3 regions of the Paenibacillus nitricinens genome follow, and region 2 is predicted to be linked to each of the others. Evidence: riboswitches for the same ligand, from Rfam matches in the RefSeq annotation. Region 2 holds a riboswitch; each other region holds the start of a gene.
What was found. Region 2 has a riboswitch for cobalamin ahead of ACN6KS_RS04070 (S-layer homology domain-containing protein). Riboswitches for the same ligand answer to the same signal wherever they lie in the genome.

Region 1: another riboswitch for cobalamin. It lies ahead of ACN6KS_RS02335 (anaerobic ribonucleoside triphosphate reductase); the one in region 2 lies ahead of ACN6KS_RS04070 (S-layer homology domain-containing protein).
Region 3: another riboswitch for cobalamin. It lies ahead of metE (5-methyltetrahydropteroyltriglutamate--homocysteine S-methyltransferase); the one in region 2 lies ahead of ACN6KS_RS04070 (S-layer homology domain-containing protein).

What each region holds. Positions count from the first base shown of each region.
Region 1 covers NZ_CP183948.1:527,096-533,969, forward strand. Annotated here, with positions in the region: gene ACN6KS_RS02320 (ribonucleotide-diphosphate reductase subunit beta) at 1-437, opposite strand, end outside; gene ACN6KS_RS02325 (ribonucleoside-diphosphate reductase subunit alpha) at 684-3,017, opposite strand; gene nrdG (anaerobic ribonucleoside-triphosphate reductase activating protein) at 3,074-3,589, opposite strand; gene ACN6KS_RS02335 (anaerobic ribonucleoside triphosphate reductase) at 3,586-5,571, opposite strand; cobalamin riboswitch at 5,789-6,022, opposite strand; gene ACN6KS_RS02340 (MTH1187 family thiamine-binding protein) at 6,399-6,707, shown strand; tRNA gene ACN6KS_RS02345 (tRNA-Thr) at 6,803-6,874, shown strand.
Region 2 covers NZ_CP183948.1:911,267-918,140, reverse strand. Annotated here, with positions in the region: gene ACN6KS_RS04070 (S-layer homology domain-containing protein) at 1-4,253, opposite strand, end outside; cobalamin riboswitch at 4,519-4,719, opposite strand; gene ACN6KS_RS04065 (hypothetical protein) at 4,810-5,388, opposite strand; gene ACN6KS_RS04060 (cellulase family glycosylhydrolase) at 5,608-6,874, shown strand, end outside.
Region 3 covers NZ_CP183948.1:4,859,566-4,866,439, forward strand. Annotated here, with positions in the region: gene ACN6KS_RS21710 (DUF4349 domain-containing protein) at 1-896, opposite strand, end outside; gene ACN6KS_RS21715 (hypothetical protein) at 1,133-1,909, opposite strand; gene ACN6KS_RS21720 (DUF1540 domain-containing protein) at 2,284-2,436, shown strand; gene metE (5-methyltetrahydropteroyltriglutamate--homocysteine S-methyltransferase) at 2,575-4,875, opposite strand; cobalamin riboswitch at 5,132-5,336, opposite strand; gene ACN6KS_RS21730 (undecaprenyl-diphosphate phosphatase) at 5,630-6,490, opposite strand; gene ACN6KS_RS21735 (DedA family protein) at 6,540-6,874, opposite strand, start outside.

The sequences.
Region 1 (6,874 bases), 380 kb from region 2:
GGATCTTTCTTCCAATACTCGAAAATCTCTTTCTGTTCACTATCCGACACGATAGAGGAAAGAACATAGGAATACGATTGGTTATGCACTACTTCTTGTTGCCCGATAATGGCAGAAATAGCTTCTAGTGAGGAGTCGGTGAAATAACGCTTCACGTCGCTGACGAACATCGTCTGCATCGAATCCAGCACAGCGAGCAGGGAGATGTTGATCTTAAATACACGTTGCTCCTCTGCATCCAGCATAGGGAATTGTTGCGCATCTTTGGACATTGGGATTTCATCCGCGATCCAGTGATTAAGCAGAAGGACCTTGTACAGCTTGTACATATGAGGCATGCGAATATCATTCCAGTTCAGAATGCCTGAGCATTCACCGTCGATAATGCGTGTGGATTGGTTAGGTGCTTCAGTATTAAAAATCTTTTGTAATTGCATTTCTTATCCCTCCATTTTTTTGCGCGGGTAATCTTTCTTTGGTGTCTTGTTCATAGAAAGACGGTGATGGAGTAACGGAGAGGAAGTTTGGAGCTGTAGGAGCTCAGCGACCGCCTTTGTCATCGGATGTCATCCGCTAATAGCGGTAAAGATCAAGACATCTGATGACAACAGCGGCCGGAAGCCCAAACATTCCTCGCAGTTACGAAATTCATCATCGTTTTTCTATTCAGGGCACTAAGATAATTAGCTAGCGCAAGAATCACACTCTTCTATTGTCAAAGCACGGCTACGCACATAATAAGTTGATTTCAATCCGCCCTTCCAGGCGTTCAGATGCAGCTCAAGGAACTCGGTAGCCTTGATGTCAGGACGAACATACAGGTTGAAGCTTTGGCCTTGATCGACGTGACGCTGACGAGCGGAAGCCATGCGGATCGACCAGTTTTGGTCAATGGTGAAAGCTGTCTTATAGTACCAGATTGTCTTGTCGGACAGATCTGGTGCCGGGTTAGCGATCTTGTAAGTTGTTTTCTCTTCATAGGAAAGCAGTTCATACAAAGGATCAATGCTGGCTGTGGAGCCGGCAATAATCGATGTGGAGCCGTTCGGTGCAATCGCGAACATCCATGCGTTACGAACACCGTCTTTAGCCACTTCTTCTTGCAGCTCGCGCCATTGTTCAGTGGTTACATATTTACCTTCTTGTTCACCGCTAACGTAGCCACGTGAAGTAAAGTACGCACCTGTCTCCCAATCGGAACCGGCGAACTTCGGATAACGGCCTTTTTCACGGGCAAGCTCCATGCTCGAACGTACCAACAGGTAGTTGATGTGTTCATACAAATGATTGTTATATTCTACGGCTTCATCAGATTCCCAACGAATGCCCTTGAGTGCTAATAGGTGATGCAAGCCGAATGTGCCGAGACCCACTGCGCGGTACTGGCTGTTCGTGTATTGTGCTTGCAGAACTTCAATATTATTGATGTCGATTACGTTGTCCAGCATACGTACTTGGATAGGTACAAGTCTTTCCAGCACGCCAGCTGGAATCGCACGTGCCAAGTGAATAGAATTTAGGTTGCAGACTACGAAATCGCCAGGAATCTTGGAGATAACAATCCGGGTCTTGCCATCTTTGGTTACTAATTCTTCCTGTTCAATCACGGTAGCGGATTGATTCTGCATAATTTCTGTGCACAGATTGGAAGAGAAGACCATACCTTGGTGGCGGTTCGGGTTCGTCCGGTTCACCGTATCACGGTAGAACATATACGGAGTACCTGTTTCGAGCTGTGATTTCATAATCCGTTTCATGATGTCGATCGCAGGAACGGTAATACGGGACAATTCCAGATTGGCTGTAGCTTCAGCATATTTTTCACGGAAAGTACCTTTACCAAGCTCTTCATCGTAGAAGTCTTCCAGACCCAGCGGACGACCATCCTCATCCGTCCAGCCCATAACCTTCTTCACTTCATGAGGGCAAAAGAGGTTCCAGTGGCTGCGTGATTCAACAGCTTCCATGAACAAGTCCGGCAGGGTTACACCGTGGAATACGTCATGGGCACGCATGCGCTCGTCACCGTTATTTAGCTTAAGATCGAGGAAAGCGAGAATATCTTTATGGAATACATCAAGGTAGACAGCGACAGCACCTTTACGAGTACCTAGCTGATCTACGCTGACTGCGGTATTATTCAATTGGCGAATCCAAGGGATTACGCCGGAGCTAGTGTTCTTGTGACCACGGATATCCGAACCACGTGCCCGTACTTTACCCAGGTAGACGCCGATACCGCCGCCCATTTTGCTAAGGCGCGCTACGTCTGTATTGGAATCAAAGATACCCTCTAGGGAATCGTCCACCGTATCGATGAAGCAGCTGGAGAGCTGTCCAGCGACCTTTTTACCGGCATTGGACATGGTAGGGGTAGCAGCTGTCATGTAGATGTTGCTCATAGCCCAGTAAGCTTCTTTTACAAGCTCAAGACGTTTCTCGGCTGGCTCACGGTGCATGAGGTACATAGCGATAATCATGTAACGTTCTTGCGGAAGCTCCATTACACGGCCGTCAAAATCATGCGCCAAATAACGGTCAGATAGCGTAAGCAGACCAATGTAATCGAATAGAAGGTCGCGTGTATAATCGATACATCCACCTAGCTCGATGATTTGCTCTTTAGTGTAATGCGTTAGAAGCTCCTCACGGTAGATTCCTTTTTTAACAAGATCCGTGATTAGAGGGTACAGCTCACCGTAAGGCTCTTCTGGATAAGCTTTATAGCGGCGGTGAACGGCTGCTTTTTTATAAAGGGTAGTCAGAAGGGCACGGGCAGCTGCAAACTTCCAAGTAGGCTCTTCTTTTGTTACAAGTTCTAGGGCACTCATAGTGAAGGCGTTGCTAATTTCTTCTCCGCTTACGGAGTCACGGCGCAGTTTGGAAATTACTCCCCGCAGCAATGTTTCTTTATTTAGTTGATCAAGACCCTCCAAGATACGGTCGGCGTATATGGAAAGGCGTTTCTCATCAAAAGCCAGTTGGCGATTATCTGGTTTAACTACGAATTGTGGCATGGTTATTTCATCCCTTCTTATTTTTGGATTAATTTTGAATATCAAAAATTGATATATTATAGCGCAGTAGGCTGCCACAGAAAGACCTCCGAGCCGTTCATACTGGCCGGAATGTCGATTATGCGTTGGTTAGAGCTTCCTCGGTAAGGAAGTGTAGTATCTTTTAATTCTTCTATAAAACGTCCATCTATTAATACCTGACACCGTGTAAGTAGATTCCACTCCGGAGAACCGGGAAGGGCGTTTAGTTCCTCATACGTATAACCACTGTAAATCCAGATGGGGAAGCCTGGGAGCACGGCGCGAAGCTCATGAATGAACCCAAGTACCTCTTCTGCCGAGAAAAAAGGATCGCCGCCTGCTAGTGTTAAACCATCCAGCAATGGGTTAGCGGCGATTTCTGCAATGATTTCATGTTGACGTTCTAAGGTGAAAACTTCTCCATATTTAAAATTCCATGTCTCGGGATTAAAGCATCCCGGGCAACGATGGCGGCAGCCGCTGAGGAAGAGGACGGCCCGCATGCCCTCTCCCTCGTTAATCGACTCCGGATAGTATCCGCAAATATTCATAGATGCTTAACACGATCCCGTACTTCGGCTTGTTTGGCGGCGTTGAAGCGGGTCTGATAGTCGCCAGTTAAATAACCTGTAACTCTGCGCAAACGACGGATGTGCACGTCATTCTCATGTGCGTTGCAGGAAGGACAGTTTGTTCCAATTACGCCTTCGTATCCGCAGCTTGAGCAGCGGTCAATCGGATGGTTAATGCTGAAGTAGCTGACCTGTTGTTCTAGTGCGTATTTAATGATTTTGATAAAAGCGGTTGGATTGCTGCGGGCATTACCGTTTAATTCGACATAAGAAATAGCCCCGGCATTGCAGTATTCATGGAAAGGAGCTTCCAAGCTGATCTTCTGAGCAGCGCCTAGATCATAGTATACAGGGATGTGGAAAGAGTTCGTATAATACTCACGGTCAGTTACGCCTGGAATAGAACCCAGTACCTTACGATCAATCTTGGTGAATTTACCGGACAGACCCTCGGCTGGTGTTGCGAACAAGGTGATGTTGAGATTCAGTTCTTCACTTTTCCGGTCGCAATACTCCCGCATGTGACGTACGATAGCCACAGCCTTGGCATGGACTTCCATATCCTCGCCATGGTGTTTGCCGTACATGGCTTTCATGCATTCCGCCATACCGATGAAGCCGAGCGACAGACTACCATGCTTCAGCAGTTCACCTACAGAGTCTTCAGGAGCGAGGGTTTCGCCGCCTTCCCAGACGCCTTCTCGCATCATGAAATCGGATGCTTTAGCTTTTTGCGCGCTTTGGATGCGGAACCTATGAAGAAGTCCTTCCAGCGCAATGTCCATATAGTGATTTAGATCCTCATAGAAGCCAGCTTCGTCTGCGACGGTACGCCGGCCTGTTACTGTGCCGTGTGCCAGACCGAGCCGAACCAGATTCAGTGTATTAAAGGAAAGGTTGCCCTTCCCGGAGCAATGGTTACGCCCAAAACGGTCACCGAGCACTCGAGTGCGGCAGCCCATTGTAGCAAATTCCGTATCAGGATCACTTGGATCATAATACTGCAAGTTGAGCGGAGCGTCTAGATTAGCAAAGTTCGGATACAGTCTGCGTGCAGAACATTCCGCTGCTTTTAGGAACAATTCATAGTTAGGATCGCCTTGCTGTTGGTTGATTCCTTGCTTGCATTTGAAGATTTGAATAGGGAATACAGGTGTTTCTCCGCTGCCAAGCCCGTTCATCGTTGCTGTTAGCAGGGAACTGATTACAAGCTGACCTTCTGGTGAAGTACAAGTACCATAATTGATACTGGTAAACGGAATTTGCCCGCCGGATCGGCTGGACATGGTATTGAGATTATGTACCATACTTTCAGCCGCTTGCAGGGTTTCGATTTCAGTTTCTTTCAGTGCATAACGGAACGATTTCGGATATACCTCGGCCAGATCGGTCCGGCTCATTGTGATCTCGCCCAAAGATTCATTAGCTTGTCCCTCATCAAAATAATCCAGACCCTTGCGGAACAGCTTAGCGAAGGATTTGGTTACATAAGGTGCCAGATCATAGTCGAGTTTATTGGCGGATACGCCGCCATATTGAGCATTTTGCTGGGATTGAAAAATGATTGCTACTAGTGACATAGCTGTCATTATGGAGTTCGGAGGACGAACACTGCCGTTGCCGGTGTTGAAGCCTTCTCGGAGAAGCTTATCAAACGGGATAAAAATGCAGTTAGTCGTTCCGATTGCGTATTGATCCAGATCATGCACATAGACGACATTGTCATCAATGGCTTGCACCAGCTGCGGCGGCATCGTAAAGTTACGGGCGTACCATTTTGAATATTCACTGCCGAACTTGCTCATTTTACCGGAGAAACTCTCTCCGTTCAAATTGGCATTCTCGCGCAGCAAGTCCAAATCCCGGCTGTCGATAATATCGCGTCCTAAATCAATGAGCTCTTCTAAAAGAACTTCCCGTGCATTTGTTGTACCGTTAAATTGTCTCTCCAACAACGTCATTGTATAGCTCTCCTCTCAGTCTATCGTCCTATCATTAAGAAGTGGGGCCGCATAAGCGGCCGTATATTCATTGTGATCTCATAAAAAAAGCATCCCCTAGCGAGGATGGCTGAAAATGCCCGATGCGTTATGTAAATATCCACACAGATATTTGTAGTGGTCTCTATGAAGATGACCGCATGCGGACACCGCTCCTGTTCCTCGCAGGCACTCATAGTTGGTGTCGTCGAAACAGGCAGGTCTCCTGGCTTCCGGAGGACCTCTCAGCGCCTTCCCAAGGGGGTTCTTACCCTCAGTGGCTTCTGCCAGGAGATCTGCCCATCTTTAGCTTCTAAAAGCTTGTAAAGGGCATCCGGTTACAGTGGCGGGACCGCAGCGGATTTTCACCGTACTTCCCTATTAAGCTCTAATTCCGATTAAGGATCAAAGCGCCTGTCTCCACTATATTTTGTTGTCGTTAGATAAAAATAACCCAAGATGTTGTGTTTGTAAACAGTTTTTTAGAAAACCCGCGCGGGGAGCGGGTTCTTCAAAAGTACTCCACAAATGATCCACAGGCTGTCCATAAGTAATCCACAATTGATCCACAGGCATATGAAAAATGATTCATAAATTGTCCGAAAAGATGCCACAAAGAGTCCATAAATGTAGTGCAGATGACCCTAGAATTCACGTAAGAAAAAATACCCGTGGCGAAAGTCATATTTCGGAGAATTTTTTGGGGAAAGAAGAAGGGGCATAATAAAGCTGAGATCATTTGTGGGAGAGCGGTGGAGTTGTTACAATAGAAGGAGACACATACTTTAAAATTCCGAGGAGGTATTTCCATGCCTATTGCTGAAGTAACCGTTATTCCGATTGGAACAGGTAGTACGAGCCTTAGCAGCTATGTTGCGGATATGCAGCGAGTGCTGAAGACGGTAGAAGGGATTACTTATGAGCTTACATCCATGGGTACAATTATCGAAGGGCCTCTTCAGCGTATTTTTGCTGCAGTCGAGGCGCTGCACGAGTCTCCTTTTGCCGCAGGTGCAGAGCGTGTCTCTACCTCACTTAAAATAGACGACCGCCGAGATAAACCCTCTACTAGCCGTGGAAAGCTGGAATCTGTGGAGCGTAAACTACAGATGGAATAGCAGTTCGGGAGAGCAGGGAAATAGAGAGAAATAGACTTGCGTTTCTGGGTGGAAGTTGTATAATATTTTTTGTTTGACAGAAAAATCAGCTTTAAGCTGGTGTAGCTCAGGGGTAGAGCAACGCACTCGTAATGCGTAGGCCGGGGGTTCAATTCCCTTCACCAGCA
Region 2 (6,874 bases):
ACGCTATGCAGCTTCCCAGCCTTTTCTTTAAGGGTTGCTTCTACATTCGCATAGTACTTAGCGTAATAACTATCTGGAACCTTCACACCAGAACGTGCCAGCCCGAACACTGTCCAATCGCCGCCAACCGAGGAGATGACAGGGTTTGTTACTGTTTTTTGCAAAAAGGCTGCTGTGTTCTGAATATATGGACTAACTGCTTTGTCGCCACTCTTATAATCATGGGTTCTAGTAGCTACAACAGCTGCCATTTCTCTAGTTACAAGCTCTTTAGGTTTAAATTGATTATCATCACCTAACATTAGTCCAGTGGCAACAATAGTTTCCACATCTGCTTTAGCCCACGCGGATGCAGTTTTGATGTCTTTAATCGCTGTTCCTGGCTTCGTAGCTGGGATTGATAATGCTCTGACAATGATTGCTGCCATCTGCTCGCGAGTAATCTTGTCATTTGGCTTAAATTCATTATTAAAGCCTGTAATTAATCCTGCTTTATGAGCAGCATTCACATATGGATAGAACCAATCTGCCAGAGCTACATCCTTATAGGCAATTCCCTTATCACTCTTAATATCAAGTTCCAATGCAGAAACTAGGATCTTAGTAAACTCTGCTTTTGTAATGTAATCCTTCGGATTCACCTGACCATTGTTACCTTGGATGTACCCTTTTACTGTAGCTGTTTCAATCGCTGAGAACGCCCAGGATGAGATCTTATCGGCGTCTTTATACACTTGCTTGATATCATTAGGAGCCGCTGTTGGAGATGGACTTGCTGTCGGATTACCGTTACCTTCCGGAATAGTTACATCACCCGGAGCAGGAGTACCGCTGGGTTTTGGCGTTGGTTTTGGAGTCGGACTCGCTGTTGGTATCGGTGCATTTAGATCGGCACCCAAATTCGTAGTATAACGCCACTGAATTCTATCCCCAGCACTTAGGTTATATGAAGATGCACCATAATTAGGATATTTTCCATTTACATTATACATCCATCCACTACCGCTACCATGGTCAAATTCTCCATCACCAGCTATGGATTCAACATACACACTTCCAAATGTACTGTTCCAAGAATAGCTATAGTCGATCCCGCGGCTATCTAGTACTCTTTCGAATATAGACCACACTGTGTCACCAGATTGTAGCTCTACCTGTACAGAAGGAACAACATATCCCTTCTTAATCGTAAGCTTATCCACGGATAGGGTTACATATGGCTTCGATGGAGTGGTTCCTCCACCACCAGTGCCACCGCCATTTCCTTCGCCGTTGTCACTACCACCGTCACCACCAGGTGTCTGAACTACACTGGATGTGTAAGCAATGTAATCAGTGAAGTGATTGGTTTTTACGATTAAATCATTTCCATTATCGTAGGCATACTCTGACTTGCCGCTTGCCAAACCTAAGGCGTCACTTGCAAATTTTTGAATCACATGAGGTGTACCATTTTGAATATAAGCTGCATCTTTTCCTTTAAGGTCCTTAAAGGTTAATGTTATAAATTGACTAAATTCTACTCTTGCACTGCCACCCATGGAAAAGGCTTGAATAATGCTCTCCAGCTTCTTATCCTGGGAAATAATCTGATTCAGACTATCTTTTAGTGCAGCTTCTGTGCCTGTTAAAGGTGACAAAAGTTCAATTGCTGAGGCATCTCCACGGGTAACTTTTGCACCCTTAGGAATGACTACAGATACGTCACCTTTGGTAGCTTCAATCTGAGGAAGATCGCTGTTATCTGGTAAACTAACACTAACCTTCGATTGTTGATTTTTAGGAATAACTACCGTTATTTCCTTGTTGCTATCTCCTGTGCTGATTGGAACAATATAATCTTGAGAGTCAATTGGGATATCAACTTTTGGGTGATCACCAGACGGTAACGGAAGTTCTTTTGGACCCTCTGGTTGCCCAGGTCCCGGTCCTTCTGGTTGTTCCAATTTCACATCATTCATATCAAAGAGACGGTTACTATGATTGATCAGACGATCATAGGACACAAGTGCATACGTGCCTTGGTCCGTAGCCATTCCATTTACTGATCCTGTTAAGGTGTGCTTAAATCCACCATCAGGTGCAGCAAAGACAAGTAATGCATCAATAAGGGACTTGCCATTCTTGATAAACCTAACATCATTGTCTGGGTTAACACCTACGCTAGTTAAAGCAACAATAACTTGCGAGATGCTTTCACTGCTTGTGCTTCCCCAGCTTGTATAACTACCATCATTATTTTGATTACTCGATAACCATGCAATGGCCCGATCTACGGCAGCTTTTACATTAGAATCCTTTGCGTAATAAGGTGCAAGTGCTTGTATTGCCATAGCCGTCATATCGACATCGGCTTTCGCCGTACCTAATGCCCAACCACCGGCTTCTACTGTACCTTTTTTAATCTCATTATCTAAAATATACTGAATCAGGTTTTCTCTTGTGGTTTGAACTTTACCTGCTGGCGCTACTGGAATATCATAGTTATGACTATCTAGCGCAATTAGAGCAAATATAGGACCATTATTTCCTTGCTTCTGAATGTATTGATAATCAGCAAGCGTTTTTCTCAGATCATACCCCGCGACATTCGTGATATCTTTTCCAATAGAGGTAAGTCCTAAAATCAATCTGGAATACTCTGTACTTACAGTAGTATCGATTTTCCCATCCTTTATTAAGGCTGCTACTTTCGTAGCTATATTGTTGTAATAGAGATCATAATAATCATTAGGCACATCGTAGTTTGCACGTGCTAAAGAAAGAATGGACCACTCTCCGAAATAAGTCGGATTCGTTACGGTTTTAACAAGATAGGCAAGGCTCTTATCCAAATGCTGCTTGGCTACATCTGGAGTCGGTACTTCCGGCTGCTCTAATTGAACATCATTCATGTCATAGAGACGGTTGCTATTATTGATCAGACGATCATAGGATACGAGTGCATATGTGCCTTGATCCGTAGCCATAGCGTCTACTTTTCCGGTGAGAATATGCTTGAATCCACCATCCGGCCCAGAGAAGCTAAGTAAAGCATCTATAAGTGAATTTCCTTCTTTAATAAACTTAGGGTCACTGTGCGGATCTACGCCTACGCCAGTTAAGGCAACAACAATCTGTGCGATGCTCTCACTGCTTGTGCTTCCCCAGCTTGTAAATCCACCTTGAGCATTTTGTACACTCGATAACCATGCAATCGCCCGATCCACGGCAGCTTTTACATTAGAATTCGTTGCGTAATAAGGCGCAAGTGCTTGCATCGCCATCCCGGTCATATCGACGTCTGCTTTGGTTACACCTAAAGCCCAGCCCCCGGCATCTGCTGCACCTTTTTTAACTTCTCTATCTAAGATGTACTGAACCAGGTTTTCTCTTGTGCTTTGATATATAACTCCCTTCTCATCAGGATCAGGGAATAATACTGGAATTTCGTAGTCATGACTATCTAGTGCAATCAGAGCAAATATGGGACCGTTGTTCCCTTGCTTCTGAATATATTGATAATCAGCGAGTGCATTTCTTAGATCATGACCTGCAACATTCGTGATATCTTTTCCGATAGAGGTCAGTCCTAGAATTGCTCTGGAATTCTCTGTGCTTTTATTGGCGTCGAGTTTTCCATCCTCTTTGATAATCGATGTTATTTTCGTAGCTACATTGTTGTAATAGAGATCATAATAACCACTTGGTACTTTATAGTTCGCACGTGCTAGAGAAAGAATCGACCATTCTCCGCTACCTGTTCCAAATGACGGATTCTTTACAGTGTTAACGATGTAAGCCAAGCTTTTATCTAACTGTTCTTTGGCAGTAATTTTATAAGTAACCTGATAGGTTACATTATCTGCTTTGTTCCCAGCGCCATCTACAGCCGTTACTGCGATTACGTTACTACCTGGGTTAAGAGAGGCTCTGTACTCACCATTAGTAGCTGACAGAACGACTTGGTTCAGCTTTACTACTGGGATAATGTCTTTATAGACATTGTCTGTAACCACTACTTTGAAGCTTAAATCTTTACTGGATACTTCTTGTTTATCTTGTATACCTTCTATTAATATCGTAGGCTTCTCTGTATCTGGCTCTTGTACTAACGCATTAATCTGCTCTACTAGAGCTTGATTAACCTCTGTTGTTACAACTGCACTATCGGCAATTACTTCATTCGCATGAGCCGGGATTACGCTTGTAGAGAACGTCGTGATAAATACAGCTACAATGAGTAACCAAGCTAAAAACTTATTTTTCTTCATGTTTCCATAACCCTTCCCTTCTCTTCCTATGATAAAAAAACAGAATAAACTTTCCAAGCATAACGCCCTCGGCGTCCTTATAAGGACGTTATGCGTTTAGCGAGAAATATAAGACATAGAGTATAGGTGCTAAACTTATACTTTCTTATATTTTTAGCACTACAAAAAAACCACTCAACATAACGTCAAGAGGTTTAAGATAGTGAACCGCAATAATAGCAGGCATATACTATATCAAACACCCCTCTATCGCTCGTAGAGTTTAATGGTGTATCAGAAACAGGCAGATATTCTGGCTCAAGTATCATCACCCTTGCTACCTTCCCAGTTTCCCAGTGGTACCTTGCAAGGACTCCTCTTTCACAGCGGCGGGACCGCGCGGGACTCACACCCGCTTTCCATTTAACCAATCTATGATTGCATTTCCGAAACATTCATAATTGGCACCTATTGCTAATATTAATTTTTCATGCTCCATCATATCTAATATAGATGCTTTTGTCATGCAATATTTGTTTTTTATATAACGAGTAGTTAGCGATAATCCTATTGAATATCAAATCATTTTAACCACAATATACTCTTTTTCTCTCAGCTCAAAGCCCTCCTCCAGTGACAAAGAGGCCAAATCAAAGATTCGATCATACTTTTTATTTCGTAGGAGCCCTTCTTCCTCAGCCCAACAAGTATAAAGCTCAAACTCGGCACCAGATACCCCATAATCTGTCATAAGCCTAAATAACTCCCGACAACACTTGAGTGAGGCATCATACGATCCTGGTAGCGTATCTTTTAGCTTAGGGGATACAGAGAAGCCGCCCCAATTCGGTGAAATCCGGTATACATATGGACTCCGAAAATGCTTGCGAATCTCATCGTTCCAATACCCAAGTTCCTCTATAAAAATACCCGCTGCATCTTCTTCCGAGTCGTATACAAGACAGTCCTCATCTCTTAAATGAGACAGATCTGCGATGTCATCTAAAGGAATTATGCCTTGCAGGCGTAAAGCCTCTCTTTGATTCTTATACTCTGGGGAATTTTTCACTTCATTGTATGTCTTTGCTGACAGTACACTGCCTCTTTCTCCTAACGGAAGCTCTGTAGCCGAGCCTATGTAATGAAATCTGCTCACTGGATTGCCCTCCATAACTTTGGAATCACTGCAAATCACTAATTCATATATGAATTTACCACAAATTAGTAAGGTACTCGTTGAAATTATTCTATGTTAGGGTATTTGGTAAGCGTTTACAACAAATTAATGGAGGTGTATATGATCATCTAAGCACCAAAGTAGTAATGAAGGTCCGGTTTAAGCATCCTCAAAAATGATCTTACAAAGGAGAATTCAATGACTACTCGAATCCAGAAACACTTCTTATCATTGACCCTTGTCACCGCTCTTCTGCTTTCTTTGTTCTCATCCATTGCCGCCGCTGCCACTAAGGACGAGCAACAAGCTAAGCCAGCACCAAAGAGTAAGATCCAATCCTATGTAGACGATATGCAGCCCGGATGGAACCTTGGCAATACGCTAGATGCTACAGGTGAGGATGAAACCTCCTGGGGCAATCCGCGTGTGACCCAAGAACTGATTAAGAAAATCGCCGCACAAGGCTACAAAAGTATCCGGATTCCCATCACTTGGGATTCACACATAGGTGAAGCACCGAACTATACCATTGATCAAGCTTATCTCAACCGTGTCGAAGAAGTTGTCGGCTGGGCGCTGGACGCCAAGCTTTATGTAATGATTAACGTCCATCACGACTCCTGGTTATGGGTAAGTCATATGGAAGAGAAGCATGATGAAACGCTCGCACGTTATAACGCAGCATGGACTCAAATTGCGGACCGCTTCAAGGATAAATCCGATAAACTGATGTTCGAAAGCATTAATGAACCTCGTTTCACGGATGGCGGAAGTACCGATGAAGTGAAGATGGAACAGATGCTTACAGAGCTCAACAATTCTTTCCATCAGATCGTTCGAAACTCAGGTGGAAAGAATGATGTCCGTCCGCTAGTGCTGCCTTCATTAGAGACTTCTCCTACCCAACCTAGAATGGATCAGCTTTACAAGACGATTACAGCTCTTAACGATCCGAACATAATCGCGACCGTTCACTACTACGGCTTCTGGCCGTTCAGTGTGAATATCGCTGGTTACACCACGTTTGAAAAAGATACAAAAAACGATATCATCCAAACTTTTGATAACGTTTACAACACATTCGTAGCCAAAGGAATCCCAGTTATCGTTGGTGAGTTTGGACTGCTAGGCTTCGATAAGGATACAGGTGTGATTGAACAAGGCGAGAAGCTGAAATTCTTCGAGTACCTTACCTATTATTTAAAAGAAAAGAAAATGACCTCCATGCTCTGGGATAATGGGCAACATTTCAACCGGAAAACGTATAAGTGGTCCGATTCCGAACTCCACAACGTATTAATGTCTGGTCTGAAAGAACGTTCCTCGAGCACCGAGAGCGATCTGGTCTATCTAAAAAAAGGTGCAACGATCAAAGACACCAAGGTGAAGCTGAACCTAAACGGCAATAAGCTAACCACGATTAGTGCAAATGGGAAGTATCTAATAAAGGGAAAAGATTACACCT
Region 3 (6,874 bases), 2.8 Mb from region 2:
ACTACAAGCCACTGAAACATCACAGATAGCGCATTTAAGCTGCCATTTAGAGCATCTGAAGCGCGTTCCAGTAACGGCCCTTGCTCCTTCTTCTCTTTGACAGCAATGCTTTCATCCGTCTGATACACTCTCAATTCTACCGTAGAGAAGGATACATTCTGATTGATATAACGCATTCTACCTTTAATCTGTTCAATGCTTTCTTGAATCGAGCCAAGCTCGTTCGCGAAGGCGACCAGATCCGTGGATTTCGTCGCTTTTTTCATAAACTCTGTATATTGTGCTTCCATTAGCTGCTTTGCCTTCAAACGTGACTCCAGATCAACGTACTCTTCAGAGACATCCTGACCTTGAATGCTGCGCTGTAGAGATTCGTGTTTTACTTGTTCTAATTTATTCAGAAAAGGTGAGAATCCGGAGGCAGGTACCTTAAGGATAAACGTCCCACCTTGCTCGTACTGTGACATATTTTCATTAAACTCAATAATATATCCATTGGCCATGGTTACTAAATTACGTATTTCAGTCTGTGCTTTTCCATAGTCTTCTACTTCCATGTTAAGATTCGCTTTATAGATCAGCTTCTTGTTCAAGCCCGCTACTACATCGCTACCAGTAAACCCTGCACTTGCTTGAACTGTATTTTCTGATGTGGAGCCCTTTACAGCCAAGTTCTCGCTGCCTGTTGCTTCTGCCTCAGGGGCTGCCGAAGTGCTTTTATCCGCTGTTGAGGCCAGCGAGCTCTGCGATTGTACCTCTACTGCTGCGTTGTTACTCGTACTACCATTTTCTTTTGCCGAGCTATCTGCCGCTGAATTCCTATCCGCTGAACCACAACCCGCCAAGACTACCGCAAGAATTAATAAACATAAGTAATGCAGACCCCATTTGCGCATTCTCATTCCTCCAAAAATGTAGTAGATACCGCTTGCACGGATCATCATATCGTAACGGAATGTCTTGTTCTAAGCAGATCTCTTCCGTCACTCTTTACTATGACGTTCCAAAACTTGGAAGGTTGCACTTAAAAATGGAATGATGAATAGTTTCTTTTAAATCATGCATATTCAAAAGAAAAAAAGCCGCATTTCTGCGACTTTGGGGTTTCAAACTATCATTTTTTGTGCAAACACTAACCTGGGTTAGAAGAACTTTGTTTAATGACATAAATGCCATCTGGTAGCGAACCGCTTAATAATCTTGCCATGTAAATATCAACATCATAACTAGTGGTGCCTACAAGAACTGAATTCCCTTGAACATTGGCATAAGTCTTCTCTGTGATCACACCAAATGAGTTATTCATAATAGGCGTATATTCCATCCAAGCATAATTGTAAGGATTCACTAATGCAGTTGTCGTGTTACTGCCACCATAAGTATTGGACCACGACGAGCCACCCGTAATGCCAGCACTAACAGCTGTTTGTTTTGCGGTTACACCAAAGCTAGTGTTCGCAATATAACCTTGAGAAACCGAATAGCTGATGTTTAACAACGAATTTCCAGAAGCACTGTTATAAACAGCCTGAGAGATTTTTCTAGTCAAGCCACTTCTAGTAACATAGGAGACATAACCATTTTGTTGGTAAGAGTAGATCGTTGTTTGGAAAGCATCTCTAGGAGCTATAACAGAGGCTTTCTCAAAAGAAGAATCTGTATTAAACAGGGGCACACTTGGCAACAATCCCTCTTTAGCAGCCTCTAAAGCTTGTCCTTGCGCAAGAATATCATTGTACTCTTCTATTGAGATTTCTGACAATCCCGTAGGTGAGGTTTTGTAGACTTTTATGATTTCGGGTTCACTATTTTGAGGGGCTTCGTCATTATGTACACCTTCTGCACCTGCATAAATAGGTAAACACAAGATTAGCATTAAGGCAAAAGGGAATAGTAAGAACTTTTTCATCAATTTCATCCTCCAATATTTCAGATTAGGATCGGCCGTTCCCTATCGAAAATATTACCAGATATTTTTTAAAATTATATAGATAATTAGGATTATTTTGTATTTTTTGGTATGTTAATGAGAAATGTATTTTGTAATTTTTTATATTTATTTGTATAACTTTGTCATATTTCTGTGATTGAATAACCCATTTGCTTACAAACGCTTTATTTGGTACAATAACCTCGTCTAGCTACACAGAAAATACCAAATACCCTCAATTCATAATGAATGAGGGTAGGGCGCGGTTCTGTTCGGACAAGCTCCACCTTGTTGAACAGAGTAGTTCTTTGTTAATAATGCTGTCTATTACTAAGAAGGGGAGGTGAACCCTCATGGCAAAAGACGTAATTTGCGAAGTTAACTCCTGCACCCACTGGGCAGAAGAGAACAAATGCAGTGCTGATTCTATCTTTGTAGCTTTCCACAGCTCCCAAGAACCTACACGTGCAGAAGAAACAGATTGCAAGACTTTCGAAAGCAAATAAGGTGATAATTTGAAGGGACCCTCCACGGTTCCTTCTTTTCTTTTCTCATTCTATCAAGAATGAGAATTATTATCAAGTGGCTGAAATAAAAAGCCAGGGAGAAATTCCCCGGCTATGATTTATTGTATATCTCTAATGCTATTTGGAGGCACTAACTCCTGCCTTTTCTCTTGCAATAGCGGCAGCCTTTACCATGTTACGAAGTGCATCTTCCGTCTCCTGCCAGCCACGTGTCTTAAGACCGCAATCCGGATTAATCCAGAACTGTTCAGGGTCGAGCACCCGCAGCGCACGATCAATAGCAGCTGTCATTTCTTCTACAGCAGGAACCCGTGGACTATGGATGTCATATACACCAAGACCGATTCCCTTATCATATTCCTGTTCTTCAAAGCTAACGATCAATTCCCCATGGCTACGGGAAGTTTCTATAGAGATGACATCTGCATCCATCGCGGAAATGGAGTCGATCATGTCATTGAATTCGCTATAGCACATGTGGGTATGAATTTGTGTTGTAGCCTTCACATGATTCGTTGCGATACGGAACGACTTCACCGCCCAATTCAAGTATGCCTCATGATCTTCAGCCTTCAAAGGAAGCCCTTCACGGATAGCCGGTTCATCTACTTGAATCATCTCTATGCCTGCATCCTCCAAAGCTTTAACTTCATGACGGAGCGCTAAGGCAATTTGATTAGCTACTGCTTCCCGACTAAGGTCATCACGTACGAAAGACCAATTGAGGATTGTAACAGGACCAGTCAACATGCCTTTAACAGGAAGGGCAGTTAACGACTGAGCATAAACGCTCTCTTTCACAGTCATAGGCTGAATAAAAGCTATATCCGCATAAATAACCGGTGGCTTCACGCAGCGAGATCCATAGGATTGAACCCAGCCATTACTAGTAAATAAGTAACCATCTAGCTTCTCCCCGAAAAACTCCACCATATCCGTTCTTTCAAACTCACCGTGCACGAGTACATCCAGACCCAGTTTTTCTTGGAAGGTAATTGCATCCGCGATCTGCTCACGTACGAACCCATCGTAGCGCTCTTGATTCCATACCCCTTTACGCCATTTCAACCTTGCCTGACGTACTTCTACGGTCTGTGGAAAGCTTCCGATCGTTGTCGTTGGCAGAAGTGGCAGCTGCCATTTCTCCTGCTGCGCCTTCAGGCGCTCAGCAAACGGTAGACTGCGTTGGTCCGGTAAATCTGCAAGTCCAAGAACTTGCTCCGCAACATCCTTACGGCCGCGTTCAGGAAGCGAACGGAAGGCAGTAAGGGCTTCGCGACTGGCTGTCAACGCAGCAGCAGCTTCTCCTGTACCCTCTAAGGCTGCAGCAAGCAGGCCAAGCTCACTAAGCTTCTCATCAGCAAAGGCTAATGCAGCCTTGACGGTTGTCTTCAGCTTCGCCTCACCCTGAACAGTAACCGGAACATGCAGCAAACTGCAAGAAGGCTGTAGAATAAGACGATCAAGCGGTACATGTACACTCAGCTTCTCGATTAGCTGCAGCTTAGCATCCAGATCCGAGCGCCAGATGTTGCGTCCGTCAATAATACCCGCTCCCAGCCACTTATCCTCAGGCCAGCCAAGACGTTCAATCGATGCCAGGTTCGTCCCGCCATCATGGACAAAATCAAGACCTAAACCTTGTACCGGAAGTTTGAACAATGCCTCCAGCGGTTCAGCAGCTTCAAAGTAAGTCTGCAGATTAATATTTAAACCAGGCACGGATTCAGCAATTTCTGTGTAAATCGAGTGAAGTAAGGATAATTCTGACTCATTTATTCCTGTAACAATTGCTGGTTCATCCATCTGTACCCAGCTTACTCCTTCTTGCTTCAGTTCCTGCAACAGCTGAATGTAAACCGGAAGAAACCGAGCAGCAATCTTCGCAATATCCGCAGATGCAAAACCTTTTGACAACTTAAGGAATGTATAAAGGCCTAAAACTACAGGTTTACCCTCAATTCCCGCTTGGGACTTGGCAAAACGATAAGCTTCCAGTGGTTTGTTCTCGGTCAGACGCGGCGTTTGTGCACCAATCTCTGGAACGATGTAATGATAGTTCGTATTGAACCATTTAGTCATCTCACAAGCGGTAGCCTCAGCATTTCCTCTAGCCATCGCAAAATAAAGATCAAGTCCAATGTCGCCACCGTCATACGCATAACGTGGAGGTACGATCCCGAACATAACAGCTGTATCCAGCACATGATCGTAGAATGTAAAATCATTTACCGGAATGAAATCAATTCCTGCCTCCTGCTGAGTCTTCAAATGCTGAAGCTGAATGCCTGTCATTTCAGTACGGAATTCTTCCTCATTTATTTTCCCCGCCCAGAAGGCTTCCAACGTTTTCTTCCACTCGCGGTTTTTTCCGATTCTTGGATAGCCAAGATTACTTACTTTTACTTTGTTCGTCACTTTGCAGCTCCCCTTCTCCATTTTCTTATTTTGGACTTGATATCACTTGCATTCCTATAAGCATAAACGCCTTCGGCGCCCTTGTAAGGACGGTAAGCATTTTAGCGAGAAATATAAGACATAAAGTATAGGTGCAAAACTTATACTTTCTTATATTTTAAAAAAGAGCGCCCTTCCCTAAAAAAAGTCAAAGGGAAAGACGCCCATAATATACCTATGGTTAACGTCTAACACCTTCCTATCCTCCGTAGGTGAAGCAGTGCTGTTGAAACAGGCAGGTCTCCTGGCTAGCGGTGTCAGCATCCTTAGCAGTCTTCCCAGCAGTAGTAAATTGCCAGTGACATATGTTGCTACGGACTCTTCCGTTACAGTGGCGGGACCGCATCGGCTTCGAACCGAACTTCCCTTTTAAGCCTACCGAATTACTAATTCCGGCAAGCACCTGTCTCCGTTATTTTCAAGCTAAAACGCCCTTGGTGTCCTTTTAAGGACGGTAAGACGTTTATGCGAGAATAATAAGAAAGTATTGTGTGAAACTTATACTTTCTTATCATTTAATCGCTAAAACGCCCTTGGCGTCCTTTTTAAGGACGGTAAGCGTTTATGCGAGAATGATAAGAATAAAGTGAAACTTTTACTTTATTCTTATCATCAATAAAGTGAGTGTCTTAATCTGATGTCATCATACGTGAAAGCCCCCGTCATCTGCAATAGATGACGGGGGCTTTGGTTATATCGATTCCTTATAACGGATTTAGAAAAACACGAAATATACTACTGCAGCAAGTACTATGCGATATATAGCAAATGGTAAAAGCTTAATCCGGTTGATCAATTTCAAGAAGAAACGCATCGATAATAACGCAAACACAAAGGCACTGATAAAGCCTGCAATGAAGAACGGCAGGGCATCGATGGTGAAATATTGCCAGTTCTTCATCAGTGAGAGTAAACTGGCGCCTGCCATGATTGGAACAGCCATAATAAACGTGAAATCAGCAGCAGCACGATGACTCATACCCAGAAGAACACCACCAGAAATCGTCGAACCGGAACGTGAAAATCCCGGCCACAAGGAGAAGCACTGGACCAGACCAACACCTAGCGCCTGCTTATATGTAATCTGATCGACACTCTCCGTTTGAATCTTCTTAGGTCCGAATAGATCCGCAATAATCATTAATACAGCACCGACTACTAGACCGATTAACACGGTAGATGTAGAGAATAAATGTTCGTCAATATAATCATTAAACAGAACCCCCAGCACGCCTGCTGGCACTAAGCCTACAAGCACCTGTGTAAGCTTAAGGTGGCCGCCTTTTTCAAGCTGTGGTTGTTGCTCGGTTACAGGATCCAACTGCTTGCGGCTGAAGCGCTTTAAGCCCAACAATTCAATGAACCTATTTCTAAAAATAACTACAACTGCTAATATTGACCCCAGCTGTATAACCACTTTGAACGTATTGGCCGTATATTGCCCAAATAACTCTGTCGATTTTAACCACATATCATCAACAATGATCATATGACCCGTGGAGGATACCGGAGCAAATTCAGTCAATCCTTCAACAATTCCCAAAATAATAGCTTTAATAATCGTTAATAGCTCCATTTGTTCTCCTCCTTTTAATCATAACTTTTATCTATAAGTCCTTCTCGGCTCAACCTTCGGTGTTCATTTTCCGGCTGCGCTTGCGGAAGAACAAATACCCCAGGATCACTACTCCACCTGCAAGAAGCACGTACACTACGTTAGAGTACATATCCATATACATGGCGATGTCTTCCCAGGACTCACCCAATGCCGCCCCAATAAGCACCAGCAATAGATTCCATCCCAGCGTACCAATCGTTGTGAAGATCATAAACACTCCAAATTTCATGCCCGACATCCCTGCTGGGATCGAGATCAAACTACGCACTAATGGAACCATCCGACAAAATAATACGGTCCAATAGCCATATTTGTCAAACCAAGCGTCAGCCTTGTGGATGT